Regions from separate parts of the Anaerosinus massiliensis genome, predicted to be linked through region 1. Evidence: riboswitches for the same ligand, from Rfam matches in the RefSeq annotation. Region 1 holds a riboswitch; each other region holds the start of a gene.
The links. A riboswitch is a leader RNA that binds a small molecule or an ion and turns the genes downstream of it on or off. The one in region 1 is predicted to bind cyclic di-AMP.
Positions count from the first base shown of each region.

Region 2: another riboswitch for cyclic di-AMP. It lies ahead of BN6559_RS12050 (APC family permease); the one in region 1 lies ahead of BN6559_RS19705 (C40 family peptidase).
Region 3: another riboswitch for cyclic di-AMP. It lies ahead of BN6559_RS15120 (4-hydroxy-tetrahydrodipicolinate reductase); the one in region 1 lies ahead of BN6559_RS19705 (C40 family peptidase).

Region 1 covers NZ_LT575483.1:460,845-472,059, reverse strand. Annotated here, with positions in the region: gene BN6559_RS02545 (transporter substrate-binding domain-containing protein) at 1-219, shown strand, start outside; gene BN6559_RS02540 (amino acid ABC transporter permease) at 294-1,094, shown strand; gene BN6559_RS02535 (amino acid ABC transporter ATP-binding protein) at 1,101-1,865, shown strand; gene BN6559_RS02530 (glycosyltransferase family 2 protein) at 2,069-3,028, shown strand; cyclic di-AMP (ydaO/yuaA leader) riboswitch at 3,097-3,254, shown strand; gene BN6559_RS19705 (C40 family peptidase) at 3,260-3,916, shown strand; gene sigK (RNA polymerase sporulation sigma factor SigK) at 4,231-4,947, shown strand; gene BN6559_RS02515 (nicotinate phosphoribosyltransferase) at 5,148-6,200, opposite strand; gene folP (dihydropteroate synthase) at 6,320-7,534, shown strand; gene folB (dihydroneopterin aldolase) at 7,515-7,877, shown strand; gene folK (2-amino-4-hydroxy-6-hydroxymethyldihydropteridine diphosphokinase) at 7,879-8,364, shown strand; gene BN6559_RS02495 (MGDG synthase family glycosyltransferase) at 8,380-9,510, shown strand; gene dprA (DNA-processing protein DprA) at 9,605-10,696, shown strand; gene topA (type I DNA topoisomerase) at 10,693-11,215, shown strand, end outside.
Region 2 covers NZ_LT575483.1:2,499,398-2,510,612, forward strand. Annotated here, with positions in the region: gene BN6559_RS12035 (GGDEF domain-containing protein) at 1-388, shown strand, start outside; gene BN6559_RS12040 (PAS domain-containing sensor histidine kinase) at 670-2,340, shown strand; gene BN6559_RS12045 (cyclic nucleotide-binding domain-containing protein) at 2,577-3,749, shown strand; gene BN6559_RS12050 (APC family permease) at 3,847-5,691, opposite strand; cyclic di-AMP (ydaO/yuaA leader) riboswitch at 5,901-6,038, opposite strand; gene BN6559_RS12055 (PhoH family protein) at 6,328-7,713, opposite strand; gene BN6559_RS12060 (CGGC domain-containing protein) at 8,166-8,513, shown strand; gene BN6559_RS12065 (GNAT family N-acyltransferase) at 8,631-9,776, opposite strand; gene BN6559_RS12070 (PAS domain-containing sensor histidine kinase) at 9,966-11,215, opposite strand, start outside.
Region 3 covers NZ_LT575483.1:3,152,593-3,163,807, forward strand. Annotated here, with positions in the region: gene BN6559_RS15090 (ABC transporter ATP-binding protein) at 1-283, shown strand, start outside; gene BN6559_RS15095 (hypothetical protein) at 452-937, opposite strand; gene BN6559_RS15100 (hypothetical protein) at 1,430-1,627, shown strand; gene pdxR (MocR-like pyridoxine biosynthesis transcription factor PdxR) at 1,758-3,164, shown strand; gene BN6559_RS15110 (DJ-1/PfpI family protein) at 3,299-3,880, opposite strand; gene BN6559_RS15115 (hypothetical protein) at 4,146-4,922, shown strand; gene BN6559_RS15120 (4-hydroxy-tetrahydrodipicolinate reductase) at 4,964-5,734, opposite strand; cyclic di-AMP (ydaO/yuaA leader) riboswitch at 5,741-5,877, opposite strand; gene BN6559_RS15125 (amino acid permease) at 6,359-7,738, shown strand; gene BN6559_RS15130 (bile acid:sodium symporter family protein) at 8,210-9,175, shown strand; gene BN6559_RS15135 (lactate racemase domain-containing protein) at 9,201-10,490, shown strand; gene BN6559_RS15140 (LysR family transcriptional regulator) at 10,591-11,215, opposite strand, start outside.

The DNA of each region.
Region 1 (11,215 bases):
ATGGCAGCGTCTTTTGCAAATCCCAATTTGGTTATGTTAGATTTTAAAGATGGTAAAGGGTTTGAAGCTTCAAAAGAAGATGTTGAAATGGGGATCGCGCTGAAAAAAGGAAATAGTGAGTTGTTGAAAAAAATCAATGAAACACTTGCTACGATTAGTGAAGATGATCGTAATAAAATGATGGAAGACGCCATTAAAAATCAGCCTTTATCGAAGTAAGTATGTGAAAACTATTTTTGGGACGGGATAACCGTCCCTTCTTTTAAGTTAAATGAATAGCAGGGTGGAATTTTATGATATCAGATATGCCAGTAACTTTTTTTGAATGGGTTTATTTTTTATTAGAGCAATACGGAATGATGTTAATGAAAGGCGCTGCAATTACCCTTTTATTAGCTTTAGTTGGAACCTTGATTGGTTGTATCATTGGTTTTTTTGTTGGTGTTGTGCAGACGGTTCCGGTAAATCCTCGTGCGAGTATTGTAACGAAAGGATTTTATAAATCAATACAGTTTATTTTATCTGCTTATGTTGAAATATTTCGGGGAACGCCGATGATTGTTCAAGCAATGGTTGTCTATTATGGTTCGATGAGCATGTTTAATATTGATATGTCGGCAATGTTTGCGGGTTTTTTGGTTGTATCGATTAATACTGGTGCATATATGGCAGAAACTGTACGTGGTGGTATTTATTCAATTGATATCGGGCAAACTGAGGCCGCAAAAGCAATTGGGATGAATCATTTTCAGACAATGTATAATGTTATTATGCCGCAGGCGCTTCGTAATATTATGCCGCAGATTGGCAATAATTTAATTATTAATATTAAAGATACATCAGTTTTAAATGTAATCTCAGTAACGGAATTATATTTTGCATCGAAGACTGCAGCGGGTGTTTATTATAAATACTTTGAGGTATTTTTTATTACGTGTGTAATTTATTTTATTTTGACTTTTACCGTATCGAGATTACTGCGCTGGATTGAAAAGAAAATGGACGGTTCTGAAAATTATTCATTGGTAGAATATGATCCGTTAGCCGATCCTTGCGGGCCTTTTGATACGACAAATAAGAAAGGCAGGAATTAATAGGATATGGAAGAAGCTATGATGCGAAATAATGTAAAACCTGTCTTAGAAGTCAAACATTTAGTAAAGTGTTTTGGAGACCGGGAGATTTTAAAAAATATTGATCTTAATATTCAGCAAGGCGATGTCGTCAGTATTATTGGAGCATCAGGTTCTGGTAAATCGACTATGCTGCGTTGCATTAATATGTTAGAGATACCTACTTCGGGAGAAATTCTATATCATGGAGAACATATCACAGATACGAATAAAGAAATTACACTTTATCGAACTAAAGTTGGTATGGTTTTCCAACAGTTCAATTTGTTTAACAATATGACAGTTCTAGAGAACTGTATGGTAGGTCCGGTGAAAGTACTAAAAAAATCAAATGAATTTGCGAAGAAAATTGCATTAAAATATTTAGATAAAGTCGGCATGGCGCAGTATATGAACGCAAAACCAAGTCAATTGTCCGGTGGTCAAAAACAAAGAGTTGCAATTGCCAGAGCATTGGCAATTGAGCCAGAAGTTTTACTTTTTGATGAACCGACATCTGCATTAGATCCGCAAATGGTTGGCGAAGTACTTGCCGTTATGCGTGAATTGGCAAAAGAAGGTCTTACCATGATCATTGTTACGCATGAAATGGCTTTTGCTCGTGATGTTTCTACACGTGTTGTATTTATGGCAGATGGAGTCGTCGTTGAAGATACTTCACCAGATGAATTGTTTACTCACCCGAAAAATCAACGGACAAAGGATTTTTTATCAAGATTTACGAATAATTAAAGCAAATGCTCGAAGTGTAAAATACATTTTGAGCATTTGTTTTTATAAATATTTTATGAACGCTGATTTTTTGGAACATTTGACTTAATCGTGTAGGTACAAATTTAATAAACAATTCGAGTATCTTGATATGTGAATATTTAACGCATAAGATCATGATAAAAGATAGAAGGAAAGTCATCTAATAGATTGGAGGGATATTTATGAAATTCATATCAATTGTTGTCCCTGTTTTTAATGAAGAAGATAATATCGAATATTTTTATATAGAACTATGTAAAGTTATGTCTACCTTGCCATATACATTTGAATTGGTGTTTGTTGATGATGGATCTAGCGACAGCAGTGTATTTATCCTTGATCGTCTAGCGAGCAAGGATGATAGAGTTAAGCCACTTTATTTAGTACGGAATTTCGGACATCAGGTTGCTTTGACCTGTGGTCTTGATCATGCTCTAGGAGATGCGGTTATTACAATGGACGGAGATATGCAGCATCCACCAGCTTTTTTGCCAAATTTGATTGAAAGATGGGAGCAAGGGTATGAAGTTGTGCAAACGATAAGGAAAACTACAGAAGGGGTTTCTTGGCTTAAGAATGCTACATCCTCCTTGTTTTATCGGCTCATGAATTTATTGTCTAAGGTAAAAATTCAACCAGGTGGTTCAGATTTTCGATTATTAGATCAATCGGTTGTGAATAGTTTTCGTTGTTATAAAGAGAGAGCTAGATTTATTCGTGGGATTATTGGCGCAATTGGGTATAAGCAAATTCAAATTGAATTCGTTGCACCAAAACGTTATGCCGGTAGCTCCAAATTTTCTATAAAAAAAATGTTGCATTTTGCCTTAGATGGAATTACAGCTTATTCTAAAATTCCGCTTCGCTTTGCTTTTTATATTGGTATTGTTTTTGGATTTATAAGTTTAATTGTTACTTCTCATGTTATTTATATCAAATTATTTACTGAAGAGGCTGTACCTGGTTGGGCGACAATATCAGCGAGTATTTTATTTTTGGGCGGAATGCAATTGATTGGACTTGGAATAATTGGTGAATATGTAGGCCGAATCTTTGAAGAAGTAAAGCAAAGGCCTCTTTATTTTGTGCGAAATCAACCGAATATTTTAGATAAAAATATAAATATAGGTAATAAAAATTAATACAAAGGGAAAGAAAGGTACATTTTAGCAGGAATTTATAAAGTTTGGTCGAATATAGGAAATTATTGAGTATAAATAAGCCGAATCTAACTCAAGAGCGGGGGAACCATTTTTTGGGGTGAATTCTGTTGCGATTTGTAAAATGTTGTTTGCAAGTTGTACATTATGGGTGACTCTACTACCCAAACCCGTCAGCTAACCTCGTAGGCAAAAAGAGAGAGGAGTGACCTTTTGAGTAAGGTATTACGTGTATTAGTACTATCCTTATTGATGGTGAGTTGGTTCTCTATTGCAAATGCATCTGCGTTTAGAAATGGAGATCAAGGTGAAGAAATAACACAACTCCAAACTGCTTTGGCTAATTTAGGTTATGATATTGTTGCTGATGGCGTTTTTGGTTCAGCGACCAAAAGTGCTGTGATTGCATTCCAAACATCTAGAGGTTTGGAAGCGGATGGTCTTGTTGGTTCTGCAACATATCGTGCATTAATGGGAAGAGAACTTCCCGAGGTAAGTCGTGGAGGATCGTATGCTGCTAGACGGATTATACAAACATCCTTCCAATACATAGGTGTTCCGTATGTGTTTGGAGGTACAACACCAAGTGGCTTTGACTGTTCTGGTTTTGTACGTTATGTTTTTGCTAACGCAGGTATTTGGTTACCTAGAACCGCAGATGAGCAATATGAGACTGGCTATTCGGTAGCGAATTTACAACCTGGTGACTTAGTGTTTTTTTCTACATATACTGCAGGGCCTTCGCATTCAGGTATTTATATCGGCAATGGCAATTTTATCAGTGCGACTTCAAGCAGTGGTGTAAAAGTTGATAACCTATACAGTGGGTATTGGGGTTCATGTTATATTGGAGCTCGAAGAGTTCTTTAATTTATTTAATTTGAGGAGACAGATGTCTCCTCTATTTTTATATCTAAAAGTCTGCCGGATATGATTTACTATATTAAAAGACGGGTGCTAATTACTTCTCTTAGCACCCGTCTTTTAATTAATCTGTAAAAATATTATCCCAAAGAGAATAAACGATCATAAGTAGAATAGATAAAAATATCATAGAGTCACCTAAATAGTTCTCCAAGCAAACACTTCCTTTCGACAAAAAATAAATTTCCAATCATTTCTTAGCACAATCTTTGCTCAGCGGCCATATGATAAAGCACAGAAGAATGAGCGGAGGTGTTACTGTGTCTGTTTTATTAGCTTTACTAGGTGCAGTGGGAAAAAGTATAATGCTGTTTGTTGCCTATGTGGCACAAAATACGTTTCCATTACCTTTATCAGAGAAAGAAGAGGAATCTTATTTAAGGCAATTAGCAGGGGGCAAAGAATCAGCTAAGAGTGTATTGATTGAACGTAACTTGCGCTTGGTAGCGCATATTGTAAAGAAGTTTGATAACACGGGAGAAGATATTGATGATTTAATCTCAATCGGTACAATTGGATTGATCAAAGCAATTAATACATTTGATACGAATAAAAAGATTCGTCTTGCTACATACGCTGCTAGATGTATAGAAAATGAAATACTAATGCATCTGCGCAGCACGAGAAGAGCGCGGTCAGAAGTTAGTTTATATGATCCAATTGGTATAGACAAAGAAGGGAATGAAATAACGCTGATCGATGTTCTTGGTACTGATTCTGATGTTGTGGCCGATCTAGTTGAAACGCAATGTGAAAATGAGCGATTAGCCAATCAGATCAATACATTAAATGATCGCGAAAAGCTTGTTCTTAATATGCGATTTGGAATACCAGATGGTATTCGCAAGACACAACGTGATATTGCCAAAATTTTAGGTATATCGCGTAGTTATGTATCAAGAATTGAAAAAAAAGCCGTTACTAAAATCGGCAAAAATTTATATGCAGAAGAAAAAAATATTAGATCTAAATCTTAGTATAGCATAGTCAACCTAGTATGATCAAAAACGTTTTGTGATGCCCTTAGAGCATAGGTCCACAGACAATAAAATTAGGGCGAGTTGATAACATCAACATAAAATGCCTTTGGTCATTACTGAGGCAATGACCAAAGGCATTTTAACGTATATAATAGGCACAATTTAAGCTTTTATTGTGTTTTGAATAGGATGTGTAGTCAAGGTACAAGTTCTAAGCGCGGATTTGGATTAAATTTACGTCCTTTTTTAGCACTTGGTTTTCCATCTACCAAAACTACATCAGAAGTAAAGTCCACGTTAGTGGAAAATATGCTGCTACCAACCGCATATACATCAACAGGAACTTTGTTGGCTTCAAATTTAGCGATTCTCTCTGGTGTAAATCCACCGGACACCATAATTTTGACTTTATGAAAACCGTTATCATCAAGTGCTTTTCGAACATTCTTAACGAGCTGTTCATTTACACCTGTTGGAGCGAAATCTCCCATTTGATTTATTAAAGAAGCATCCACCATTTTATCAGAAGTATCTAAACGTACACCATAAAGTTTATCACCTAAAGCGCGGGCAATTTCCAAACTTGTGTTCACACAATCATTATTAAAATCTACAAGTGCAACTCTGCTTACAGCTTGGTCAATATATTGGTCAAATGCCTGAGTTGCTTTTAATGTGTCGCCTAAATAAGTTGCAATTAATGCGTGAGGAATAGTTCCTGCTGCTTCGACATCCCAGGAAACTGCGTTTGCGGGTGTGGAAATACCACTCATACCGCCAATTTTTGCCGCATAACCATCAGATTGCTGCACACTGTAATGATCGAATCGAGAAGGAAAGAATAATACTGGTTTTCCATTTGCTGCAGATACTGCTTTGCTTGTATTTGTGGCAATTTTAGTTTGACGAGCAATTACGCCAAGATATACAGTTTCTAAATGTGAAAAATCTGCTAGATCTCCTTCAATTGTCATGATTGTTTCCCAAGGTTCGACTTTATCGCCGTCATGCAAGGCATGGATTTTGATTTTTTCAGGATTATGTGCACAACGTTTGATTATAGCGATTGCTTCATCAATACCACAAAGGGTTGCATGTGTACGTTGAAAAATTTGCATGGTAACATGAGGATGATAATTTGCTTTGTTTAAAATTTCTTGTGTTCTTAAAAAATAAATATCGCTATAAAAGCCGTTTTTTATCTCTTCCACAGGAATATTAAATGAGTTTGGATCAATTCTTTTTTTCATCAAGTTTCCTCCTAATAGTACGGAACTATCTGTAGTATTTAATATTTGTATATAATTTTTAAATATGTATAATAGTTATGATACAATAAAAATGTGTTGAATCGCAATAGGGAGGAACTATGAATATCAATATTATTGAAATTAAAAATTTTTCACAAGTGCAAAATGAGCTTACAAAAATCGATTGTGATCCAGTGGGGATTCATATTCTGAAACCTAAATTGCTTTTTAGAGTAATAAAAGTGGAAAATATTAGGTCAAAAGCTGCAAATATATTAAAACAGACGTTTTTAGGTAAAGGCGGAGATGTGGCAGTGTCAAGGCATGCTGCAGATTTAAGTGAGGAATATACAGATGTACTGATTGGCGCAACGATGAAACAGTATCGGTTGGCCTTAGCACAATTAAAGGTACAACCATGGGGACTTGCAAGTCTTGCAGAAAAAATAGAACAAATCTTAAGAAATGTAGACCAATTACCTAATCGTAAATATAATTGGCAAGACAGGAATTTGACGATTGATCACGAAAATAGTTTAATAATGGGAATATTAAATGTTACACCAGATTCATTTTCAGATGGAAATAAATATAACTGTATAGATCAGGCCATCCGTCGTGTCGAAGAACTGCAAATCGATGGAGCTGATATGATCGATATAGGTGCAGAGTCAACGAGGCCTTATGGCGGGAATGAAAAAATTTCTGCTGACCAAGAAATGGAACGGTTAATTCCAATATTGGAAGCTGTTTTACCATATTGTAAGGTACCCGTATCAGTGGATACTTACAAAGCCAGTGTAGCGGAAGCCGCATTACAATACGGTGCTCATATCATCAATGATATTTGGGGGTTGCAATATGATGAAGAGATGGCAAAGGTTGTAGCAAAATATGATGTACCAGTTGTGGTTATGCATAATAAAAATGAGAACGATTATCCAGAAGGTATTATGCATGATATGGATTGTTTTTTCAGGAAAAGCATTGATATAGGCAGAGAGAACGGTATAAAACGTGAAAATATAATTATTGATCCAGGGATAGGTTTTGCTAAAACAACGGCACAAAATTTATACGTCATGTCAAAATTGGAAGCATTCCGAGCATTGGATTGTCCTATATTGTTAGGGACTTCGCGTAAACGTTTTATCGGAGATGTATTAAACTTGCCTGTACACGACAGGGTTGAAGGTACGCTCGCAACGGCTGCTTTAGGGAAAACTAAAGGTGTTCAAATTCATCGTGTTCATGATGTCAAACAGGTAAAAAGAATTTTAAAAATGATGGATGTAATGACGAGGAGTGGAGAAAATGACGAAGATTTTGATTAGTAATGTAATGTTTTATGGATTTCATGGTGTATATGAATATGAACGTGAACAAGGACAGCGATTTTATTTTGATGTGGAACTGAAAACTGTAACAGATAAAGCTGCAGAGACAGATGAATTAAATGATGCTGTTGATTATGTTTCTATCTATCAACTTGTGAAAGATATTGCTGAACATAAGCGCTTTTGCTTACTTGAAGCATTAGCGGCACATATCGGTGATGAGATACTATCGCTTTATACTACGGTTGGTGAAGTTACAGTCCGTGTACGTAAACCTTCTGTGCCAATTGCGGGACCAATTGATTTTGTGCAAATAGAATCTGTGCGGAGTCGTAAATAATATGATCCTATTAGGGCTAGGTTCTAATATGGGGGATAGAGAAAAGTATATATTGGCAGCTGTTGATAAATTGGCTGCACATGAAAAAATAGCTGTAATGCAGAGTTCTTCAATTTATGAAACAGAGCCTTTTGGACGAAAAGAGCAGCGGAGTTATTTGAATGCAGTGATTAGGATTGTAACCGATTTGTCACCGGAAGAGCTTTTAGATGCTTGTCTTTTTATAGAAAAACAATTGGGTAGAAAGAGAGTTTTACATTGGGGACCAAGAAGTATAGATATTGATTTATTAGTGTATGATACGATAGTAAGATCTACAGAAGATTTAAAATTACCACATCCTTATTTGACATTGCGAAAATTTGTATTAGTACCAATGTTAGATATTACGAATGAAAGTATGATAAACGGTTTGACAGTGCAGCAGTTACTGGAGGTTTGTCCGGATGATGGTGAAGTTAATTTCTATGGAAAAATAACGATCTAAGGAGTAGAAAATCGTATGAAGAAATCCCCTAAAATCTTATTTCTTAGTGCCTCGATTGGTTCTGGGCATAGACAAGCTGCTGTATCCATTGCACAAGCTATGAAAAGATTGCAGCATGATATTGTAGTTGAGCATATAGACATTTTGGATTTTGTAAATAAATTTTTCCGCTGTACTTTATTAAACGTTTATTTTAAAAGTTTAATTTTTATTCCCCAAGTATATAAAAAGGCGTATACTTGGGGAAATAGAAAACAAGGTGCTTTATGGATGCGAAAGATCATAAGTGCTTTTTTTGCAAAAAAGTTAAAAGTTTATTTGATGGCTTATAGACCGGATGTTGTCGTATGTACACATGCAACGCCAGCTAATGTGATGCAGTATCTAAAAGAGCATGCACAAATGAGTATTCCAAGTGTTAGTGTCATTACGGATTTTACAGTCCATCAAATGTGGATAAATCAAGATACAAAACAATATTTTGTTGCCGAGGATAGTTTGATTGAGAATTTAATCAAGTGCCACATTAAACAGGAACGAAGCTATGCTTTGGGAATTCCTGTTTCTGTTATGTATGAACGAATTTATGATAAAAATAAGCTTTTAAAATGTATGAAATTTTGTGATAAGACTAAAATAGTATTAATCATGGGCGGAGGTGCTGGAATTTTCCCTATGCTCAAAGTTATTCAATGTTTAAATTCTTGTACCACAGCCATGCAGCTAATTGTTGTCACAGGCGAAAATAAAAATTTATATCGTAAAGTACAAAAGATGCAATCAAAAATCAAACACGATATGCATATATTTGGTTTCGTACATAATATATACGAATTTATGGCAGTGTCTGATATCCTCATATCAAAAGCAGGAGGCGTAACTGTGAGTGAGGCGCTGTGTTCAGCTTTACCCATGATTATATATCAGCCGATTCCTGGACAAGAAGAAGAAAATACAAAATTTCTATTAAGAAAAAAAGTTGCAATAAAAATTAATAAAATTAGTACCTTAAAAAAGGTAATTGACAAAATATTTAGAATAGAGTCTAATGTACTTACTAATATGAAAATAAATGCTAGGCAAATTTCAAAACCTAATGCGGCTAACGATATAGCAAGTTGTATTTTAAATCAGCTTTGCAAATGATGATTCTTATTGTAATATAAGAGAATGGCATAGAATTATTTCCATAAATGAAAATTCGTTTATACAATGTTGATTTTATTAGGTGGTGTTCGCTGTGGAAAAAATATTTTTAGCGGTATTACAAATGGTGCCTGGGATTGGCAGCATGCGATTACGTAAACTAATAGAACACTTTGGCAATGCACAAAATGTATGGAATGCAAGTAAGCTGGATTTACAGGCAAGTGGTTGCATTGATAGGGTAACTTGTGATAAATTAACGGAGTTGAAAAAACAATCAATTGATGTAGATCAGTTCGCTTTTACATGGGAAAAACAAAAGATTCATTTATGCAGTTATCAAGATGATATATATCCGAAGAAATTAAAAGATATTTATAATCCGCCGATGATATTTTTTTATCGAGGAAATTTAGCATTTGCTGATCGGAGTATAGCGATCGTCGGTGCTCGAAAGGCGTCTACATATGGCAGAAACATTGCGCGCATGTTGGGGTGTGAACTTACAAAGGCAAAATTTAGTGTTGTAAGTGGTGCTGCTCGTGGAATTGATACAGCAGCGCATCAAGGTGCCTTAGAGATCGGCTCCACGGTTGCAGTGCTAGGTTGCGGTGTTGATGTAAGTTATCCGCCGGAAAATAAGAATTTGTTAGAGCAGATTGCAGAAGTTGGACTTATTATCTCCGAATATGCACCCGGTACGAAGCCTAATCCTGCTTTTTTCCCAAGTAGGAATCGAATCATTAGTGGATTAACTGATGGCACAGTGGTTGTTGAAGCTGCGCTTAAAAGTGGTTCACTGATTACTGCAGAATATGCATTAAATGAAGGTAGAGATGTATTTGCTGTGCCAGGTAGTATTTTTTCGGCGACAAGCAAAGGGTGTCATAAGCTCATTCAGCAGGGAGCAAAATTGGTTGAATCAATTTCTGACATACTTGAAGAATATAATGTAACGTATTTTAAAAATGAAAAGAGCGGCAATTTTATGCTGTCAGAGGAAGAAAAGGCAATCTATGATTTATTGAGCTATAACGAACCTATGACAGTGGATGAAATTATATTAAAAACGCGAAGTAATGCGTCAAATATCAATTTTATATTATTACAAATGGAATTGCGTGGTCTGCTGCATGAACGTGGCTCGCATTGCTATGTTCGTGCTATGAAGGAGGACATTTTGTGAGTAAAACACTGGTTGTTGTAGAATCACCAGCTAAAGCGAAAACAATAGAGAAATATTTAGGTAAAAATTATACGGTTAAAGCATCAATGGGACATTTGCGTGATTTACCTAAAAGCCAATTTGGTGTAGATATTGAGAATGATTTTACGCCTAAATATATTAATATTCGTGGTAAAGGTGATCTGATTAAGTCTTTGAAAACAGCTGCAAAGACTGCAGACAAGATATATTTGGCATCTGACCCGGATCGTGAAGGGGAAGCAATTGCTTGGCATCTAGCACATATATTAAATATTGATGCGTATGATGCCTGTAGAATTGTATTTCATGAAATTACGAAGCCGGCAATTCAAGAGGCTGTTAAAAATCCGCATCCTATTGATCTAAATCGAGTAGATGCGCAACAGGCACGTCGTATGTTAGATCGAATTGTAGGATATAAATTAAGCCCGCTTTTGTGGCGTAAAATTCGTAAAGGTCTTAGTGCCGGTCGTGTACAGTCTGTAGCAGTTAAAATTA
Region 2 (11,215 bases), 2.0 Mb from region 1:
TTTGGCGTTAATTATTTTTGATATTGATTATTTTAAAAATATTAATGATACGTATGGTCATTTGATTGGTGATGAAGTGTTAAAAAATTTCTCCAATCTACTTGCGAATGAAATACGTGGCAATGATATTGTCGGGCGATATGGTGGAGAAGAATTTTTTATTATTTTGGCTGAATCGGACTGTAATGGAGCATTTTATATTGCAGAACGAATAAGGAATAAAGTATATCAAAGTATATTATCTAAGCAAGTAAAAGACCCGATTACGGTTAGTGGAGGAATCGGAACTTATCATTCTCCGATGAGTGTTGAGGAATTAATTGCTGTTGCTGACAAAAATCTCTATAAAGCAAAATATGCTGGCAGAAATAAAATCATTAGCGCCTAGAAAGTTTTGAGTATAGATAATCTAGCTTTGTAGTAGCTTATAAGCGGAGCAGCTCATTGCCATAAATATTTTTTAATGACTTAAGCCTTGTATAGATTGTACAAGGCTATCTTTTTTGCAAAATAAAGCATTTAGAGAAGAACTTTGTTTAATTTGGTAAAATACATGTATTAAATTGGAAGGATATGCTTTGTTTATCGAGAATATAAAGATATATTATGGGAAAATTCGCAATGAAACCATAAAAATTTTATGTATTATTTCAGCTTTTAGGAGATTATATGGAAAATTTACCTTTAGCATTTATTAATTCATTAGGATCTATGGTCATAATTGTTGGCATCTATAGCTATATTTATTTTGTTAATAAAGAGAAATATATGGGTGTCTGTGCAATTAGTTGGTGCATGCTATTATCACGATATGTATTATTTGACTCAGGCATGATCGAATGGAAGAATTCATTGCTATGGACTTTTATATATCAAATGCTAATTATTTGGAGTGTTTTGCTATTTATGTGGGGAACATATGTGTTTTTTAATAAAACATATAATAAAAAGTTAGCATTTTTTTGTGGAATAGGAATAAGTTTTGGGTTAATAATTGTTGACTATTTTGTGTCTAGTTTAGCAATTAAATTGATGATTCCAATTTTTTTAGGCGTTTATGTAGGTTTATCAATCGGATGGACATATATTAAAAATACCAAAATTCAGGGTTTCGGAGCTTTATGTGTGGGCTATGCTTATATAGGATGGAGTATTTTAAATATTACTATGCCTTTTCAAATTAATAATGTTTGGTTTTCATCTTTAGGATATATAATGGGAGGTTTATTTCGTTTAATTATAGCCTTGGGGACGTTAATTGTTTATTTTGAAAAAAATCGTAGAGAGTATATCAAAAAAGAATCAGAGTATCGATTATTAGCAGAAAATGCGATTGATGTGATTTATTCTTATCAACTATTTCCAGAACGAAAATTTAAATATATAAGCCCTTCGGCTTTAAATGTTACAGGATTTACTCCTGAAGAATATTACAATAACAATAGATTGTTATTTGAAATTGTGCATAGTGAAGATGAACCGATGTTGAAAAATTTTTATAATAACTTATCTAATTTAGATGGGGAACCACTAACATTACGTTTAATTACGAAACAAGGTAAACTCATTTGGATTGAGCAGAAAAGTGTACCGGTTTATAATGATGCGGGTGAAATTATTGAAATTCAGGGAATCATTCGTGATATTACGGCGAGAAAAGAGCTTGAAAGTGTTGCTGCGCAATTTGATAGAATGAACATTGTTGGGAATATGGCGGCTACAGTTGCGCATGAAATTAGAAATCCGATGACTACCGTATTAGGCTATATGCAATTATTAGGAAGAAAAGAAAAATATGCAGGTGATCGAGATAAATTTAAATTGATGGTTGATGAACTGCATCGTGCCAATGATATCATTCGTGAATATTTATCACTGTCTAATCAAAAATTAGTAAATCTCAAAAAATCATCACTTAATAGTATTTTGCAAGCAATCTATCCTTTACTTGAGGCAGATGCTAGTACTGTAAAAGTAAAAATAAATCTTGTAATGGCTGAGATTCCTGAGCTATTACTAGATGCAAATGAGATACGGCAGCTGGTACTCAATATGGTACGAAATGGTGTGGAATCTATGCCAAATGGAGGGGAACTGACTTTTGGAACAAGGATGGACAAGGACGGAGTTATTTTGTTTATTAGCGATCAGGGAATGGGTATTCCAGAGGAAGCTTTTGAAAAGCTGGGAACACCTTTCTTCACAACGAAAGACAATGGGACGGGATTAGGGCTTTCAATCTGCTATCAGATCGCAAATCGTCATAATGCAAATATTAAAATAAATTCTAGTGAAAATGGAACTACTTTTAAAATTTGTTTCAAATGCAACTTAGCGTAGAAAATAAGAAAAATATGAATTATTTATAGAAAAATCCTCTTAAAATGTAGAAAAGTGTAATTTTAAGAGGGTTTTTTTTATTTTTCTCTCTTTACAGACAAAATTTTACCTTTTTCGCCAGGAAAATATCGATAGTTACCGTATCCCCTATTTCTAGGGGGTGATAGTTATGAAAGTGTAGATGTAATGGTGAGCTGAAATTTTACACAAATAAACTATGAAAAGGAGCTATCACAATGAATAATCAAAATCTAAAAAAGGTGTTAACGAAAAAAAAAAGTACGGAGGAAAATTTTCAAGTTTGTATAGCTAATACGTTAGAAGAGAAAAAGGCAATATATCAATTTCGTTATGAAGTTTATGTTGAAGAAATGTTAAAGTATAAATTAAAATTGGTTCATCAAGACAAGGAACTTGCAGATGAAATGGATGAATGGGGAGTACTTATTTATGTTAAAAATGGAGAAGAAGTAATTGGTACAGCAAGAATTAATATTGGTAAGATTTCAGATTTCCCCAAAGCGATAGTTGAGCAGCTATCATTAAAAGAATTTCAAGAATATTGTGATAATAATGCTGATTATCAATTTGCAACGGTTACTAAACTAATGGTTGGTTTTAACTATAGAAGTTCTTCTGCACTGTATTTAATGATGAGTAAAGGGTATGAGTTATATATGCAAAAAGGTGTGCAATTTTCTTTTGGAGGTGGAAATTGCCATTTATTGCGGTTGTATGAAAAAATGGGGTATCATCGTTATGGTAAAAATTTTGAGGATTTTGGGTATGGTTTATTAAGTCCAATTGTAATGCTAACAAATGACTTGAACCATTTTCGTACAATACGTTCACCGTTTTTCCGTATAGCTAAAAAAAAAGCGAATGGAAATTCAGCGGAAATCAATTGGTTTCATGAAAAGTTCACAAAAAGATTAGGCATTGTAAATAGTCAACTCATCAAACCGGATGAACTATGGTCAATTCTATGTCAGCGTTTTAATGCTTTACCTATAGAAGTTATCGAAATATTGCGGGATTTATCTGTAGAAGAAGCAAAGATTTTTCTTCATGCGTGCAGTAGTATTGTACAGTGCGCTCCAGGAGAATTAATTACTACACAAGGAGACGTGAGTTATTCACACTACGTCTTATTGTCAGGCAGTTTAAAATCGTTAACTTTTGAAAATCCAATACGAGAATATACTGTTCCTGGACAATATTTTGGTGCAAATGGATTAACAGGGCATAATAAGCATACTGAGGATATTGTGACTACATCACAGGCAGAAATCTTAGTATTAACAGGATTTGCATTCCCTCGATTTAGTAATGCGAATTTAGATATAGCACATAAGATTATAAAAAGGAGTATTGCACTATCACGAAATACCATGATTCGATTTAAATAATTAATTCTACGTGAATCTAAACGCCTCCAACAAAAAATGTTGGAGGCGTTTAAAATTACGCATGTAGATTCATATGAGTAGAATAAATTTCAATCGTTTACTTTTTTAAGTGATAAGGAATTGTTGCCACAACGACGTTTTTCTTTAAGATGAGTAAAGTTCTTAAAATTAAACCTGTTTGGTTATGAAGAAGACGATGCCACCATTTTTTTGTTTGAAATTCGGGAATTAAAACGGTAATGTAATCATTAGGCCCTTTTTCTTGTAATAATGCCTCGATATAATCAATCAGTGGCTGTAGAACAAGCCTGTAAGGAGAGTCTAAAGTGATTAATTCAATACCGGAATTCCAACAATTCCATTTATCGCGAACTCTTTTTCCGCTTTCTTCGTCGGTAGCAACATGAACTGCTAATACGTTATCACCGATGGATTTTGCATATTTTAAAGTCTGGGCGATAACACTCGTAGGGCTGGAGATAGGAACGATTACGATATTTTTACCAGCAGGGATTTTCGTGATAAGAGCGGGATTCATTTGTTCACTTGGTAAGTGAAGCTGCTCTGCCATGTCGGTATAGTGTCCCTTAATTTTTTTAAATACTACAATCATGATTGGAATAAAAATTAATACCAGCCACGCGCCATAGAAAAATTTACTGATACCGATAATGAGTACAACGATACCTGTGACGATTGCGCCAATTGCGTTGATTGTAGCACGCAACCACCAATACCTACCCTTTTCCCTTAACCAATGAACAATCATTCCCGATTGGGCAATGGTAAAGGACATGAATACGCCGATTGCGTATAGTGAGATGAGATGATCAGTATTGCCTTGATAAATAAAAATGAGTATGCCAGCACTGATACTTAAAAAAATAATTCCATTAGAGAAGCTAAGGCGATCACCGCGTGTGCCAAGATAGCGTGGCATGTACCCATCTCGGGCTAGAATGGATAAAAGGAGTGGAAGCCCGTTAAAAGATGTATTTGCAGCCAGATATAATACTAACATTGTTGTAACTTGGATGTAATAATAAAACCAGTTTCGTCCAAAGGTTAGTTCAGCAATCTTAGATAGAGAAGTGGTATCCTCAAGCGGCAAAATATGAAAATGCATAATTAGAAAAGAAATGCCGATAAACATGGAACCCAGTAAGGTAGCCATCCAGTAGTTGGTTATGCTGGCGTTTTTGCTGCCTGGTTCTTCGAACATAGGAACACCATTAGAGATCGCTTCGATACCAGTCATAGAGCTACAGCCATTTGCAAAAGCTCTAAGTAGTAATAAACCGACTGTCCAATCAAACTGGCGTTGCAGCGATTCGGCAGGAATTACTGGTGCCTGCTGTGTAAAAGCTTGATAAGCCCCAGTTGCGATCAACACAAATATACCAAAGATGAAAGCATAGGTTGGATAAACAAATGCCGTAGAAGATTCTCTCAATCCGCGTAAGTTTACTAACATAAGAATAAAAAACAGAATAAATAAGTCAATTGTTACCTCATAGGGCAGTAATTGCGGAAATGCTGAGACAATGGCTACAGTACCAGCTGAGACGCTTACTGCTACCGTCAACGTATAATCGGCGAGTAACGCAGCAGCCGCAGTTAAGGCAGGGATTTCACCGAGATTTTTAATTGCAACGGAATAAGAGCCACCGCCGCCGGGATTGGCTTTGCCAACTTGTACATAAGAAATTGTTACAATTCCCAATAATAGTAAGATTGCTGTAGCGATATAGCTCATATAGCCATAAGCTAAAAGACCAGGGACCGCAAGTATAATCATAATTTGCTCTGGGCCATACGCAACGGACGACAGTGCATCAGAAGAAAAAATAGCGAGTGCTTTCCATTTTGGGAGTTTTTCATGGGAAAGTTCATGGTTAGAAAGTGGTTTGCCGATCAATAATCGGCGTAGTAAACGCATCATAATATAAGACCTCCAAATGAATGATAATATCTCCAGTTTTTTTCAGATTTATCCCAACTTGGCAAATAAAATTTCTGTTTATTTGTGAACAGAAATCAATTGGTTCATGTTGAGCGTATTGAAAGTGAGGTCGGATGCGATACGAGTTCCGGTGGCTCAAATCCGTATTTACTTAAAAAAGAGCACAAAAAAAGACCGATGGGCGGTCTTTTGCCCCTCATTTTGGCCGACGAAGTTAGCTGACGGGTAGGATGACAAGAGAAAACACCCCTTCTATCTAAGATAGAATTAACCCCAAAAAATTGGTTCCTCCGCTTCTTCTTAAAAGAATTAAGCCGTTATTTATATTGTGAATTACATTATACACCTTTACATTTAAAAATAAAGGTGTAATTAATAGCATTAAAGCGTAATAATTAATATTTTAGTTTATATTATGGATCTGTACCTATTTTCCATGCATTTAAGAGGTATTTCGCTGATTATCGATCATTTAAAGGCAAAATAGCTTATTGCACGAAGCAATCGCTTCAAACTGCTAAATACTTAAAAAATACTGACTTATCAAAATCTTTCTATTCAATGATTAGACAGAATGATTTTTAAAATAAGTCAGTATTTTTCATTCTACGAATATTACAATCTTTTCGCCGCTTCTGCTGCGAGCGGGGAACGCTCACATTCTTCGGGCAACATTGTTACTTGGAAGCACAGTTTAGAGCCTATCATTTTTTCACTTGCATAACTTAGGCCGTTGGACTGGCTATCTAATAAAGGGTGGTCAATTTGTGCAGGATCGCCGATTAAAATGATTTTTGTACCGAGCCCAGGCCTCGTCAACACGGCTTTTGCTTGGCGTGGAGTGGAGTTCTGCATTTCATCAAAAATAGTCCAGTAGTTTTGCAGAGAACGTCCCCGCTGATACGCCAATGCCTCCGTTTGGATCATCCGTTTTTCAAACAACATGTTGACGGTATCTTCCGTTTGTGCTAGATCTTTATCTTCTGCTGCAGTGTTTCCGGACATTAAGGTAAATAAGTTATCTTTGATTGCCCGCATATAAGGCTCGATTTTTTCAGATTCAGTTCCTGGCAGAAATCCAATTCCATCATCAAGCATAGTGTTTGGTCGGCAGATTAAAATGTGCTGGTATTGTCTTGGCCGACATTCCATATATTGATGAAGACCCACGGCTAGAGAATAAAAAGTTTTAGCCGTTCCGGAAATGCCTTTTAAAATGACAAGTGGGGCTGTTTGGGCATTCATCATCAGGCACTCTTGCATAAAGATTTGACCAACATTTCTTGGTGTTACACCAAATGGTGTATGATTTTTATATTGTAGATGAACGATTTTTTCGCCGTCAAAGCGTCCTAATGCAGTGTGACGATCATTGTCTGTTGATTTAATCAACAAAAATTGGTTGGTAATAAGGTCGGCCGGGACCAGCAGATCTGTTTGTTCATCGAATGTGAATACCTTGCTTGGATCCATAAACTGCTTGTCAGTTGTATGAAAAGTATTGATGGTATCACTAGAGGTATAAGCGACGGTACGGCCTGTATATTGTTGATCAATACTAGATACTTTGTCATTGCGAAAGTCTTCAGCCTGAATTTTTAAAATCGAAGCTTTTACTCGCATATTGGTATCACGGCTAACCAGAATTGTTTGTTCACCGCATTCTAATAGTCCCTTACAAACTTGGAGAATACGATTATCGGCTTTATCTTTATCCCAATAGATTGGCATCTTGGTGGCGGTATGGTTAGATTCTAAAATCAAAGTTCCGCCGTTTTCATTTAGCGAAACGCCTTCTAATAAATTTCCTTGGGTACGCATGGTGTCAATAATACGACTAATATGACGACTGTTGGCACCACGTTCGGTTGACTCTTTTTTGAATCGATCAAGCTCTTCGATTACGACTTCAGGAATGACCACAGTGTGTTCATTAAATGCATACAGAGCGTTCGGCGAGTGCAGTAAAACATTAGTGTCTAAGACATAATATTTTTTCAACGATAGCCCCCCTTATGATCTTCTCTCTTCTAGTATAAAGTATCTTAATATAGAATCGGTTAGAAATTCATTAATATTATGTTAACATTTTGTCGGTTATCTAAAATTTTAAGTAAGTAATTTTTTATATTCAACAAGTAAGCATGAGCTGTTATAAAATGTTCAGCGTGGTATGGTACTTTATTATATGATTACTTTTCCAAAATGAAGACAATAAAAATAATTTGAAGAAGAAAGAGTGTGTAGCTTTATCATTAGGCAAAATTTATTTCATTACATATGGGTTGCATAAAACTAATTCATGAGACATAAAATACATTTTTTTATCAATTGGAAGCACCCTATTTAGTGCGAGAGCGTGATTTTTGTCACAGAAAAATATTTTTATTTATTATATAATTAGATTATGATAAAAACAGACTCTTTGTGGAATGAAAGGTAAGAGGTGTAGAATGAAATTAGCTATTATTGTACGAGAAGAAACTATGATGCGATGTACTGGGGGCGGATGCTTAAACGCATTTTTTCAAAGAATTGATTCTTTTGCGCGCTATACAGGGCAAGAGGATTTGACTTTAGTTGCTTTTACGCACAATGGCGGCGATATGGAGAAGAAGATTGCAGCACTTATTAAAAAGAAGGTAGATGTTGTACATTTATCCTCTTGTATGCGAGGGATGGATGACAACTATAAAAATTGGGCAGAAAAATTATCCGAGCATTTTGCTGTTGTCGGCTATACACATGGAGAAGAACAGCGTGAGGGGAAAGAGACCGTCATTCTTGAAAAACAACAGTAGGTTCTAGCTTCTTGGGAGTTGGTGAATATACGCCTAGATAAAATATTATAAACATCGTGGTAATTGCTTTATGGATCAATTACCACGATGTATTTGAAAATTATTTTTATCGGTAGATTAGCTGATATGAGGCGTATCTTTGTTTTTAGTTATGTTGTATAGAACTTTTTGTGCAATCGTTGGATGAGTGTGGTGAAATTTAGGAAAAGCTAAGCTGGATAGTACCAGTACTTCTGCATCTGTAACGGCAAAGACGTTTTCAGTATGTTTGGGGTGATTGATTAAACCATTGCCCCCGATTGTTTGCCCCGCTGCAATTGTTTTTTCTGAGTTATACGACGGGTTTGTTCTAGTTAAATGTCCATTGATTAATATGTTTAAGGCATAATTTGTATCACCTTCACAAACAATTTGATCACCAGCATAGCATTTGACGATGATGCTGCAGCTGTGTAGAAATTTCATCGCTTCAATTGTGGACAAACCCTGTAATATAGGGATGCTTTGATTTGGAGCGGCAGATAATTTTTGCTGTAAGTGTTGCCATAAATCTTCTTGGCTGATGAGTTGACTGTTGATGTGTACTGTATTTTCTTTAAATGTCTTATGAAACCATTCTGCTGCTTGTAGGTTTATCACATTTCTTTTTCGTGCTGACCGATAAAAAGGGGAACGAACTGCACGTAAATGGGAAAGATCGTCTACCAATAGTACATAAGGGGCGAGTAAGCCATAGCCTTGGTCAATGAAGTTTCGTCCGTAACGGCGGAAGCCAAATTGTTCGTATAACCGCAATAGGTGAAAATTGCAGACACCAAAACTAAATTGCACTTGATGTGTACAATAGGCTGCATAACTTCTGGCAGAAAGTAAATAAGATACGGCAGAGTTGCGATAGTCGGATGCGACCATAAATTTTGAAGTGTAGGCAAATAGAGAAGGTTCTCGTTGAAATGCTAAAAATTTCTCAAGATCGAGAGCTTTCTGCCAAAAAGACGGAAAATTATGAATGTTTCCGATGTTGATTCTTAATGTGCCGATAATATCTGCTTCTACTTTTGCGTAAATAATAATTGCCCATTCATCCAGTTCGTCAAATAATAATTTGTTTCTATGATCCATATTCGGAAATTGTTTTGACATTTCTTCTGCGTAAATATGGTAGCGAAATTGGTATACTTTTAATTTTTCTTCCGGGGTATCAGCGATTCCTAAAGTGATTGCAGGAAATTCAGTTTTTACGTTTGAAAGATTTATTTTCATCGTTTATTTGCTCCTTTTCGTTTTGTTCTTGGTGAAGTATTTTTTGTAAAACAAAAATCTATGTTTTCACCACGATCACCCCCTTTTCATAGGGGATACGAAAAAAACGGAACAAATCCTTGAATCATGAGAAATTTTTGGCGTACATAAAAATTGGGGTTAATGCATAATGAGTGCATTAACCCCAATTTATTCTGCATGATTTGGTATTTTAAACCGAATAGAAATGTTAGTACCCTGGTCGCTTGATTCTACATCTATCGAAGCATTGTGCCGCTGAATAATTTGATAACAGATCGGCAGGCCCAACCCTGTGCCTGTATTTTTAGTAGTAATAAATGGTGTCCCTAATTTATCTAATATATGAGGCGGAATGCCTTTACCTTGATCAATGATAGATAAAGTTACCGTGTTTTTGTCTTCAAAAGTTTTAATAATGAGTCTCCCGCCAGAAGGCATTGCTTCGATGCTGTTACGAACTAGATTGAGAAGCAATTGGCGGATTTCGTTTTCATCCAACAAGACATCTGATATGTAAGAGAGGTCGAGTTCAACGTAGACTTTTGAAGCTGTCGCATCGGCTTCGATCAGTGGGAATAAAGATTCGATGCAGGTGTTTAGAGAGTTCTTGTGTAAATGCGCGACTTTTTCTTTTGATAGAGCTAGATATTCACGAATAATTGTATTTGCTCGGTCAATTTCATCAATCATTAGATTAAATCTACAGGTGTCCTTTTGATATTCTGGTTTCTTCCCTAAAAATTGCAGATAGCCTCGAATCGTCGTCAATGGATTTCTGATTTCGTGCGCTACTGCTACTGCCATACTGCCTACAATATTCATTCGATCAACAGAAGCTGCGACTTTTTCTAATGCTTTTCGATCGGTAATATCGCGGACAATTCCTTCTAAGGCAATTAAATTGCCTAATTTATCATAAATGGGAACACATTTTTGTTCAATCCATAGAATGCTTTTATCTTTTCGGAGCAAGCGGAGAATTAAAGGTTGATGATAAAGTTTATCACTACTATGAATAAAGTTATAGAATAAGTCCAAATCATCTGGATGGATGAGCTTTAAAATTAACTTTTCATCAGAATAATATTCCCCTGCAGTATAACCAGTGACAGATAGGACCGACGGGCTGAGGTATTCAAGTTTGGTTTTCGGTAATAAACGGTAATAGAAAATAATATCAATTGCATTTTCTAGAAGTTGCCGATAATGCGCTTCCTTATGAATCAAAGTAGTCTTACTTTTTTCTAAAAAGACCATAATAGTACTAATCGTAATAATTAACCGTAGTACACTGGCTGTCATGGCGATGAGTAAAGGAAAAACCTGATAGAAAAACGGTAAAATAATGGTAAGAATACTCCAAAGCAGAAATGCAGTGCCAGCAATTATTCTACCAATACCAAGTGTTTCTTCATGTT
Region 3 (11,215 bases), 2.7 Mb from region 1:
CTTACAGAACCGTCTTGATTTTTTGCCAGAAAAATTAAGTATTGGTCAAATGCGGCGAGTTGCGCTGGCACGAGCACTTTTGTTAAATCCTAAAATTATTTTGGCGGATGAACCCACCAATGATTTGGATTCTGATACTGCAAATCTTGTTTTTGAGCATTTAAAAATGGCCAGAGATAACGGTGCCGCAGTGGTTTTAGTAACACACGACCAAAACTATGCTTGTCGTGCGGAGCGTTTGGTTGAGTTAAAAGAGGGGAGATTGTATGAACAAAAGAAATAAAAGACAATTGTAGGTTCCGATGTATTTATATGTTCTACAAAAATAAAAACAACTGAAATAAAAAATCAGTTGTTTTTTTATAGAGAAAAGTTCTAGCGATGGTAGATCATGTCTACAGACTAGAGAACTTAGCTGATATGTATTTTTAAGATAAGAAAAATAGCATTATTATTTGTATTTTTCTTGTAAAACTTTTAAATCGTCATTATATTCTTTTGCAACTTGTTGCAATTCTTGTCGTTTTTTATTAATATCATCAAGCGTTGATTGATCAAATGAATCTGTTTGAACGGCTTGAATGATTTTATTGAGTTCTTCTAATGTCATATCCATTTGTTTTATCGCTTTGTCGTGCAGATCTTGCACTTCTTTTGTTTTAGGTTTATAGGCTTTTTGTTTGTCAGCTATTGTTGTAAATTTCTGTACTACATCATTAAGTGCAGCTAGTTTTTCTTCTTTGCTATTCATGGATTGGCGATTGCTCATAATTTGGCTGGCTTTACTGTTAAAATCAGCTATGATCGGGCCTGCTTCAGCGCTTGATGTTTGCTGGAATTTCATGTATTCGTCTAAATCGCTTTTGACTGAGTTGCCACAGCCGGCAACAATAACTAATACGAAAATGGCCAATACTGCAAATATTTTTTTGTTCAAATGTGTATCCTCCCAATTGTGCTAAATTCTCTAGTCTCTATACTTGAACGGAGCGCAGAACATTACATTTTCATATAAAGTCCTATGATTCCAATGATTAAAAAAAGAAATGATAAGCAAAACTTATTAAATTTAAGTAGAAAATAACTATTTATTAATATATTATGCAATTTGCAGAAAGTTGTCAATTGAGTAATTTATACTATATTGTTACACAACTGGCGAAAAATTTATATTTTGGATATTGATTATTTTAGCTAAATTTTTGAGGCCATGTTGTTTAGCTTTGTATACGTCGCCAAACTGTAACTTGTTGAATGATACAGATGAAAACTGAGCGCTGGGATTATCTGTTTAGCGTTTATTGCAAATGGAATACATAAATATTCTTAATTGTGATTTGACAAAGTTCTACGAATTTCATATCATGAATGATGAAACATTTACTTAAATTACATATTTATAGTAAAAAATAATATTTAGGGGGATTTTATGTCAGATTTTTTAAATTATAGCGGTGTTGTTTGCGCAGTCATTGGATTAGTTTATTTATTTTTGTTTTGTGTTAGTATGATTATACCGAGTATGCAAAAGAACTGGAAAAAGTATCTTTTTCGTTCGTTGTTATTTATTGGGATTGCTTTCTTGGAAGTATTCATTTTAATTCAGTTAGGATTGCCAATTCTATAATTGTTCTAGTTCATTCATTTTAGTATAATAATAGCGAGGGGAGTATCCTCTCGCTATTTTTTGATGAAAAGAAAAATAAATTATGATATATAGTGTAGGAGCTCTGTAGAAAAGGCAAGAGGAGAAATTTATGATTTTATTAGATCCCCGGAGTAAGACGCCACTTTATAGGCAGCTATATCAACAATTGCGTATGAAAATTCTATGTGGTGAAATTTCTCCTAAGACAAAGCTTATTTCAAGCAGGCAGCGATCTGTGGAACTTCATGTGAGTCGAAATACTGTAGATACAGCGTACCAACAGCTTTTGGCGGAAGGCTATGTTGTCGGTAAAGCAAGAAGCGGTTATTATGTTGAGCCAGTGATGCATCAGGTAAATGCAGATGCTGCGCTAAGTGAGGAAGAGCCTCCAGTGATGTGCAGCGGAACGGAGAAGAACACCCTATATAATTTTATGTATGGGAGTCTTCCTGTTGATACGTTTCCTTTTTCAAAATGGCAGCGTTTGACGAATCTATGTCTTCGTGAACATGAGGCTGAAATGCTGCGTTATGGCTCGAGTATGGGAGAATTCGGACTTCGTAGAGAAATTGTAAAATATCTACGTGCATATCGTGATGTAAATTGTACAGTGGATCAGATTTTAATTACTTCGGGAACAAAACAATGTATCAGCATCGCTTGTCAGCTGCTGCAATCTTTTACTGCGGATATAGCGATCGAAGATCCTGGTTTTCAGGGTGCTTACTTTGCATTCAAAGCACATGGATTTGGTGTAACTCCTGTGTCTATAAATCATCACGGTATCGATGTAAAAGCATTAGATGCTTCTTCGGCGAAGGCTGTGTATATAACACCTTCGCATCAGTTTCCTACAGGCACGATTATGTCGATTACAAGACGGCTGGCTTTGATTGAATGGGCTGATAAAAAGGATGCATATATTATTGAAGATGATTATAGCAGTTATTTGCGGTACAATGTCAAACCGATTTCTTCTTTGCAGGGCTTGGCACCTGATCGGGTAGTTTATGTGGGAAGTTTTTCAAAGGTTCTTTTGCCTTCACTGCGTGTTGCGTATATGGTACTTCCTAAAAAATTGGCAGAAAAGTTGCAGCAACAGTCAGAATATAATGTGTGTCCTGTTCCTTTTCTCATGCAAAAACCACTGGAAATTTTCTTGAAAGAAGGATATTTTGAAAGTCATGTACGGAAAATGACACAGCATCTTAAGAAAAAACATGATAGACTTGTCGCTGTTCTTCATGAAACATTTGGCGATCGAATTACGATTTCTGGGATGAATGCAGGACTACATATTTTATTGCAAGTTCATTGTGTGCTTTCTTCGGAAGCATTGATTCAACGGGCATGTGAGGCAGGTATTGCCATTTCTGAAAACCATAAATTATGGATTGAATTTACACCGCGTTCTGATCCTTATGTATTGTTAGGATTTGGTGCAATTGCACTCGATGATATTGCCCCAGCGGTTGAGCTTCTTAAAAAAGTTTGGTTTAAATGTAATGCAGTTTAAGTTTATTGTGTAAAGCGGTAGATGAGTTTTCAAGCGGTTTAAAAAAACGACCTTCTTTCTAGCCTATAATTTAGAAAGAAGGTCGTTTTCTATGATGAGAAAATGCTTTTAATCGATATTGTTTTGTATCATTTTCATGCATCGCCATACTCTAATATCTCACATGAGTGGAGGTAGGCTTCTTTTCCAAGCTTTTTATCAATAATATATAATGCTGCATCAATTCCGGCAGAGATTCCGGCAGAGGTTACAATGCTGCCATTATCAATAAAGCGTGCTTTTTTTTGCAGTTGAATCGTAGAATCAACCTCAAGGAGTGCAGCATAAAATTTATGGTGTGTAGTGGCAGGTAATCCTTTTAGTAAGCCTGCCTTAGCTAATAACAATGCACCGTTGCAAACAGAGAAGAGAAGCTCTGTTTTTTTGCTTTGTGCTTGCAGCCACTGAATGATAGCAGCGTTGTCTAATATTTGTGGCGTTTTACCGCCCGGGATGATGATGATATCTGCCTGTGGACAATCGGTAAAGTCGTAGTTTGCTTTAATTGTTAAGTCAAAGGTATGAATGTCTCCTTTGACTTCACTAACAGTGAAAATTTCACAACGAGGTGAATCAGCGTAATTTAAAACCGAAAATGCTTCATATGGACCGACAAAATCCATTGGACATGCATCTTTAAATAATAATATGCCTATTTTAATTGTTGTTGTGTTCATTCGTTATTCCTCCATTGACTAAAATTATCATGTGCACACGTTGTTTTTATTACACCATAGGTATGAACAGAAAAAAAGAGCCAATTCTAAATACGCAATAGATGCCAGATTATTTTTATAAACAAAAGATGAACATAATAAAGTACCTTATAGCGTGTTGATATGCAAGAAAAAGGGAGTTTTATTGGGAATAAAGTAAAATATTGTATCATAATGACGAAAATGGTATGATATAAAATAGTTTACAGTATAGGAGGGCGTTTATATGGATTTAAAAAGAATGATTTCTGCCATGGTGATTGTTTTGGTGATTGGTAGCGCAGGAATTGTCAATGCTTCAGCAACTAAAGCATGGGAAATTCCGTTTTTAGGGACGCTGCAAGTGCCAGAGCAGTTAGAAATTATTGATGGAAAGGATGTAATGTTTGCGTTCGTAAAATATGGTGAGGAAATAGAAAAAAATAAAAACAAAAATAAAATTTTGCGTTCTGAATTTAAGGCAAACCCATACGAAGAGATTGAAAAAGCGTTTGATCAGAATTATATTGGTGTTTATCAATTTGCATTTAAGGATAAAGGAAGTTATAATACCGCATTTGGATTTGCAGGGAAAATTCCTGCACAGTATAATGCGAATGGTATAGATTTTTTTGATGTATTGAAACATACCGATCGGAAAAAACAAGAGGAGATACATACACTTATTCTTAAGACGATGAAAGACATATATGAGAAAGAAACAGGATTGAAAGACACCTTTGATATCGAAATTTTGGATTTTTATCCTTTGAAACAGTTTAAAAATGAAGAGGTTCAAGTCATTAGTGGTGGTGCAAATCTGGTAGTTCGGAATTTTAAGCTGGTACGGCCTTTTGCGGTAAAAGTATATTTAATTCAGAAAAATTCTGAAATATATGTATTTGGTGTTTTAAATTCCGGATATGATCGGAAGTTTTGGGATAAGATGACTGAAAAAATGCTGCGTACTGCTGACTGGACTTCATCTGGAATAAAAATAAAAAACCCGCGTAAGGATTTGTAATAGATCCTTAACGCGGGTTTATCATTATTTAATGAGGAACGTTAGTACACAGGAATGTTTTTCTTAAACATTTCTGCGATAATTGCTTCCATTGTATACATGCCAGCCGGTTTGCCAATTAGTGATTTGATCGCGAAAATGGCACCTTGGCCAAAAGCGGCACGGCTGATGCTTTCGTGAGATAATCGTATGATTTGGTTTGGCATCCCGAAAATGATTTCATGACGGCCAACGATTCCGCCAACGCGGATCGAATTTAAGTGATCAGCTACAGAAAGCCCAAGTACATTGGCAATTTTCTTGGCTGTTCCGGATACCTCGGGTTTTCCTTTAAAGTGTTCTTCGACGATTTCAATATCAGCATGTGGTGTGATCTTCTGTAAAATTTGTGCAGCTACCATTAAGACATTAATCCCAAGCGTGATATTAGGTGAGTATAAAACGGGGGTGGATTTTGCTAAAGATTGCAGCAATGTCATATCTTCAGGTTCATAGTTTGAGATTGCGGATATGATGGGAATCCCTCTCAGCGCAACTTTATTACAATACAATTGAACACCCTTTGAGTGGGAGAAATCGACGATTGCATCGACTGGATTTTCAGAAAAAAAATCATCGTCAATGTCAGCTGCTGCAAAAATCTTCCCGGCATCATATTCGTAACCTAATAAACGGCTTGCGTATTTTTCATGATCTACAGTATTTTTACGAACTACCCACTGCAACGAGAATGAAGGGTCATGTAAAATTTCGCTGGCAATGATTTTACCAGTTTTACCAAATCCCCAAATGCCAATTTTAATCTTATCCATGTGATTTCCTCCTCTTTCAACGCCTACGAAGTTAGCTGACGGATTCGGACAGAAAGAACATTGCCCTACCTGATTAAGTAACAGGATTCACCCCAAAGATTGGATCCTCCGTTTTCGAAAATGAAATTCGGCGTCTACGATAAAATGACTTAGTTTTTATATGAATCATCTAGTGCCTAGTAATATCGGAGTCAGTGGGGTGAGCTTAAACGCTTTCCGTATAGATATTACTTGTCTAGTAGATGCATAAAACAATGTGGAAGAATGCAGATATATACAAAAAACTTTACAATGGATAAAAAAACAACATCGCAAGATAGAAAAAAATTGTAGCAAAGAAGAAAGTTACTGCTTGATCTTTTGCTACAATTTTATAGTTTTATTTCGTATGAATGCAAGGGAAATAAAGAAAGAAGCCATGATACTGGGCTCCTTCTAAAGTATGCATTTTGTTACTATTATTATAAAATACATGCTTTAAACCTGTCAAGAAAAAGGCGGATATAAGTTGTTGGGAGTCTATTTGGTGTTTTTGGAAAATGATGATATAATCTTTGAGAGTTTTGTATTATGAATATAAACTACAACATGTAGTTTAGGTGCTTGGAGAAGGGGTAAGGCGTTGTGAAAGAAAAAGAACTAGATCGTGGGTTGAAAGCACGGCATATCGAGTTAATTGCTTTAGGTGGTACGATTGGTGTCGGTTTGTTTATGGGATCAGCAAGTACGATTAAATGGGCGGGGCCATCTGTGATGATTGCATATGGGCTAGCGGGAATTATTATGTTTTTTGTTATGCGTATTATGGGGGAAATGCTTTATTTGGAGCCAGTTACAGGATCGTTTGCTACTTATGCGCACAAGTATATAAGTCCTTTCGCAGGTTATCTAACTGCGTGGTGTTATTGGTTTTTATGGGTGACGGTGGGAATGTCTGAGGTAACGGCAATTGGCATTTATATGAATTACTGGTTTCCTGATTTGGCTCAGTGGATTCCGGCATTAATCGGAGTTGGAATTGTGGCGTTGGCAAATTTAGTTTCGGTTAAATATTATGGAGAATTTGAATTTTGGTTTGCACTCATTAAAGTAACTACGATCGTAGCTATGCTGGTTGTCGGATTTGGTGTAATCTTTTTTGGCATTGGAAACGATGGAGTTGCTATGGGCGTTGGAAATTTATTTCAACATGGTGGATTTTTTACCGGCGGGCTAGAAGGATTTATTTTTGCATTATGTCTTGTGACGGCATCATATCAAGGCGTAGAGCTTGTTGGGATTACCGCTGGTGAAGCCAAAGATCCTAAGAATACACTACGTAAAGCAATTCAAAATATTATTTGGCGTATTTTACTTTTCTATGTCGGTGCGATCTTTGTGATTTTATCCATTTATCCTTGGAATCAAATTGGTACAATTGGCAGCCCTTTTGTTATGACCTTTGCTAAAGTAGGCATTGCTTCAGCCGCTGGTATTATTAATTTTGTTGTACTAACTGCTGCAATGTCCGGGTGTAACAGTGGAATTTACAGTGCTGGTAGAATGTTGTACACGTTAGCTAAAAACGGACAAGCACCAAAATTTTTAGGTGAAGTATCATCGAAAGGTGTTCCAAGTAATAGTATTAAAATAACAATCGGCTGTTTGTTGATCGGCGTATTTTTCAACTATATGTATCCAAATTCTAAATTGTTTGTCTACATATATAGTGCAAGCATTCTTCCGGGGATGGCTTCGTGGATCGTATTATGTATAAGCCAGATTAAATTTCGCAGAAAGTGGAAAACGGCAATGCCAAAGCATCCTTTTAAATCGGTCTTTTTTCCGATCAGCAATTATATTACATTAATTTTTTTGCTGCTTGTCTTGGTCGGCATGTGGTTTAATGAAGATACAAGAGGTGGATTAATTGCCGGAGCGGCATTTTGCGTTTTTATTACGATTTGCTATTATAGTCTTGGAATACAGAAACGTTCAATAGAAAAACAGATGGATAACGATTAAGAAGTTATTTACAATTGTTATTTACATGTTGACAAATTTATTTAAAACCAGTATAGTAGATAAAAACAATTGTGTTTTAAAAATATATATCTATAAATGTGATGAGGGAGAACGTCGTGTTTGGATGCGTTTCAGAGAGCCGGTGGTAATGGTGCGAATCGGTAGCGCTAGAGATACGAGAATCACTCCTGAACAGCAAGGCTGAATGAAGTAAGCTGCGCCGATCTCTACTCTAAAGAGTGCAGTCGTTATCCTGCTAAGGTTGTTGGACCTGATGAGAGATATGGATCATTTTGATCTGTAAAAAGGGTGGTACCGTGAGAGATATACCTCTTGCCCCTTTAAGTCTATTGGCTTAAGGGGGCAGGAGGTTTTTTGTTTTTGTAAAAGCAAGATTTCTTATTGATAAAACACAGTAGCTTTGATGATTAAGCGTATAAGTAAAGGTAAAAACCAAGGAGGATTCAAGTGATGAATTTTTTAGAAAAAACGGCGCAATTTATTTGTAAGTACATGACATTGTGGGTGGTTGTAATTTCAGGAATTGCGTTTTTCAATCCAGCACCCTTTAAACCTATAGGGCCGTATATTTCTTATATGCTGGGCGTCATCATGCTGGGCATGGGGCTGACCATGTCGGTGCGGGATTTTCAATTGATTTTAACGCAACCTAAAGATGTATTTTATGGCGTGTTTTTTCGGTATTTGATCATGCCGTTGGTTGGGTATGGTGTTGCGAAAGTATTGGGATTATCGCCGGCGTTGGCTGCCGGTATGGTTCTCTTGGGCGCGTGTCCAAGTGGAACAGGGTCGAATGTGATGACCTATATTGCAAAAGGTGATACAGCCTTGTCAGTTACGATATCGAGTGTCAATACGATATTGGCGCCTGTGCTTACCACCTATATTTTTTCCTGGCTTGCCGGTTCTATGATTCCGATCGATGTTGGTGCCTTGCTGCTCGATATTATTAAAATTGTTTTAGTCCCAGTTGGCTTAGGGGTTGCTCTTCATACAGCTGCACCTAAATTAATTGAGAAAATTACCAAAGTTGTACCGGCTGTTTCGGTGATTTTTATCATTGCAATCATGGCATCCGTGGTAGCATTAAATGCGGAAAAGATGGCAACAATGGCACTCATTTTATGTTTGGCAGTGGCAGTTCATAATATTGTTGGGCTAGTGCTTGGTTATTACGCCGGAAAAACGGTTGGAATGTCAGAGCGAAAATCCAGAGCTGTTACATTTGAAATTGGTATGGAGAATTCGGGCCTTGCTGTGGCCTTGGCTTTGGCGCATTTAGATCCGATAGCGGCACTACCGGCTGCGGTTATGTCAGTATGGGAATATGTTACAGGCAGCCTTCTTGCCAGCTACTGGGGCAATCGTCAAACAGAAGAAAGCAGTGAAGCAGAAGAAAGTCAAATATTAGTATAATTTAAAAGAAGAAAGGATAAAAAGAATGTTACAAGACTATGTATTACGCTATGGTGCCGGTGAAATGGTTCTGCGTATAGAAAAAGAAAAAGTATTGCAAGTGATAGAAAGCAATCCAGTTACGTTTGAAAAAACAGAGGAGGAGATTCTTGCCGATGCGCTTGCACAGCCGATTGGCAGTGCAAGGTTAAGTGAGTTGGTGCATCGCGGTGAAAAAGTATGTATTGTAATCCCAGATGTAACACGTGCTTGGCAAAAAACGAGTTTTTATTTGCCGAAACTTATTGAGGAACTTGAGCAAGGCGGCATTCAAGATGAGGATATTGTGTTTATCTGTGCGTTGGGCACACATCGTGGTCAAACTGCCGAAGAACATAGGATGCTGTTGGGCCCTGCATTGGCGGATCGATTTACTGTGGTTGATCACGACTGTTATGATAAAGATAAATTAAAATATTTAGGAAAAACAACGTATGGGACACCGGTGTGGATAAATAAGACGGCAATGGACTGTGATCATATTGTTTTGGCAGGCGGTATTGTTTATCATTTTCTGGCAGGATGGGCAGGCGGACGAAAGTATATTTTGCCGGGGATATCTTCTTATGAAACGGTAATGGCAAATCACAGTTTATCTTTAAACCCTGAACGAGGCAAGGGTCCGCAGCCAGATGTACGCTCAGGCAATATAGAAAATAATCTTTTGCACTTGGATATGCTCGAAGCGGCTAGTTTTGTAAGGCCAACATTTATGTTTAATGTGATCATAGCCGAAAATAGAATTGCTGGTGCTGTAGCAGGAAACTATATTGCGGCGCATGAAGCAGGGCGGAATATGGTAGATGCGATTGATGGTGTCAGCATTGAAGAAAGAGCAGATCTTGTGGTTGCGTCTGCAGGCGGCAGTCCCAAAGATGTGAATTTATATCAATCGATTAAAACTTTGATTAATGCACGAGAGGCGGCAAATCCTGGTGGAACGATCATTATGCTAACAGAATGTCCGGAAGGTTTGGGCGGCAATGCTGATGTGCAGGATATGATTTTAAATTATGATACGGTTTTAGAACGTGAAGATGCATTGCGAGCGGATTATAGTATTTCTAAATATGTAGCGTATTATTTTTGCGAAACAGCGGAAAAGTATAATTTGATTTTGGTTTCCTCATTAGAAGAAAATTTGTTAGCAAAAGCAAAGATTCAAATTGTAAAAACGTTGGATGCGGCAATGCAGCTTGCACACAGCAAAGGGCAAGTTTATCATACCGTTCATGTGATGCCACATGCAGCGAATACTCTGCCAAGGGTAAAATAACGGAAAACTGTCCAATCTTTCAAAATGGAGGTATCGCATTTTAATGCGACACCTCCATTTTGATTCTCGTCCTTGTCTTTTTTTAAGTTTTTGCCCTTTGTTAGTTCATTCCTTTTAATAGTGATAAAAAATGCTGGCTGCTGGCCGAGAGTCGGCGGTTTCTTAGCCAAGCAACAACCGTTTGAGTGGATACAGTGGGATCAATAATCGTTTTGTAGGTCAACGTCGCATCTTCAATAAGCCCTTCTGTTGATTTAGGAACGAGAGCCATACCAAAGCCCATTTTTGCACAGAGGATATTCATAATAATACCGTCGCAGGAGCAGATGATATTTGGCGTAAATCCGGCTTTGTTGCACCAGTTGATCAGCATGGATTTCCAGCGGATTGGAACGATAAGTGGTTGATGCTCCAGTTCGATGATGTGTACACTTGCAGGATCTTCACCACAATAACAAGCGCCTTTTTTCATCGCCAATACTAATGGTTCAGGCGGAAGGGTAATCGATTCATACGTGTCTGCATCAAATGGTGTTCGAATGATGCCCACTTCGATAATGCCTTTATTTAGAAGTTCTAAAATACGGAAACCGTCACCTTCCCATAATTGAAATGTGACGGCAGGGTACAATTGATGAAATTGATGAATTAAATTTGGCAGCAGTATGGCTCCCGAAGTGGTAACTGTACCGATAGAAATGGTTCCAACAAGCCCAGAGTGTAGT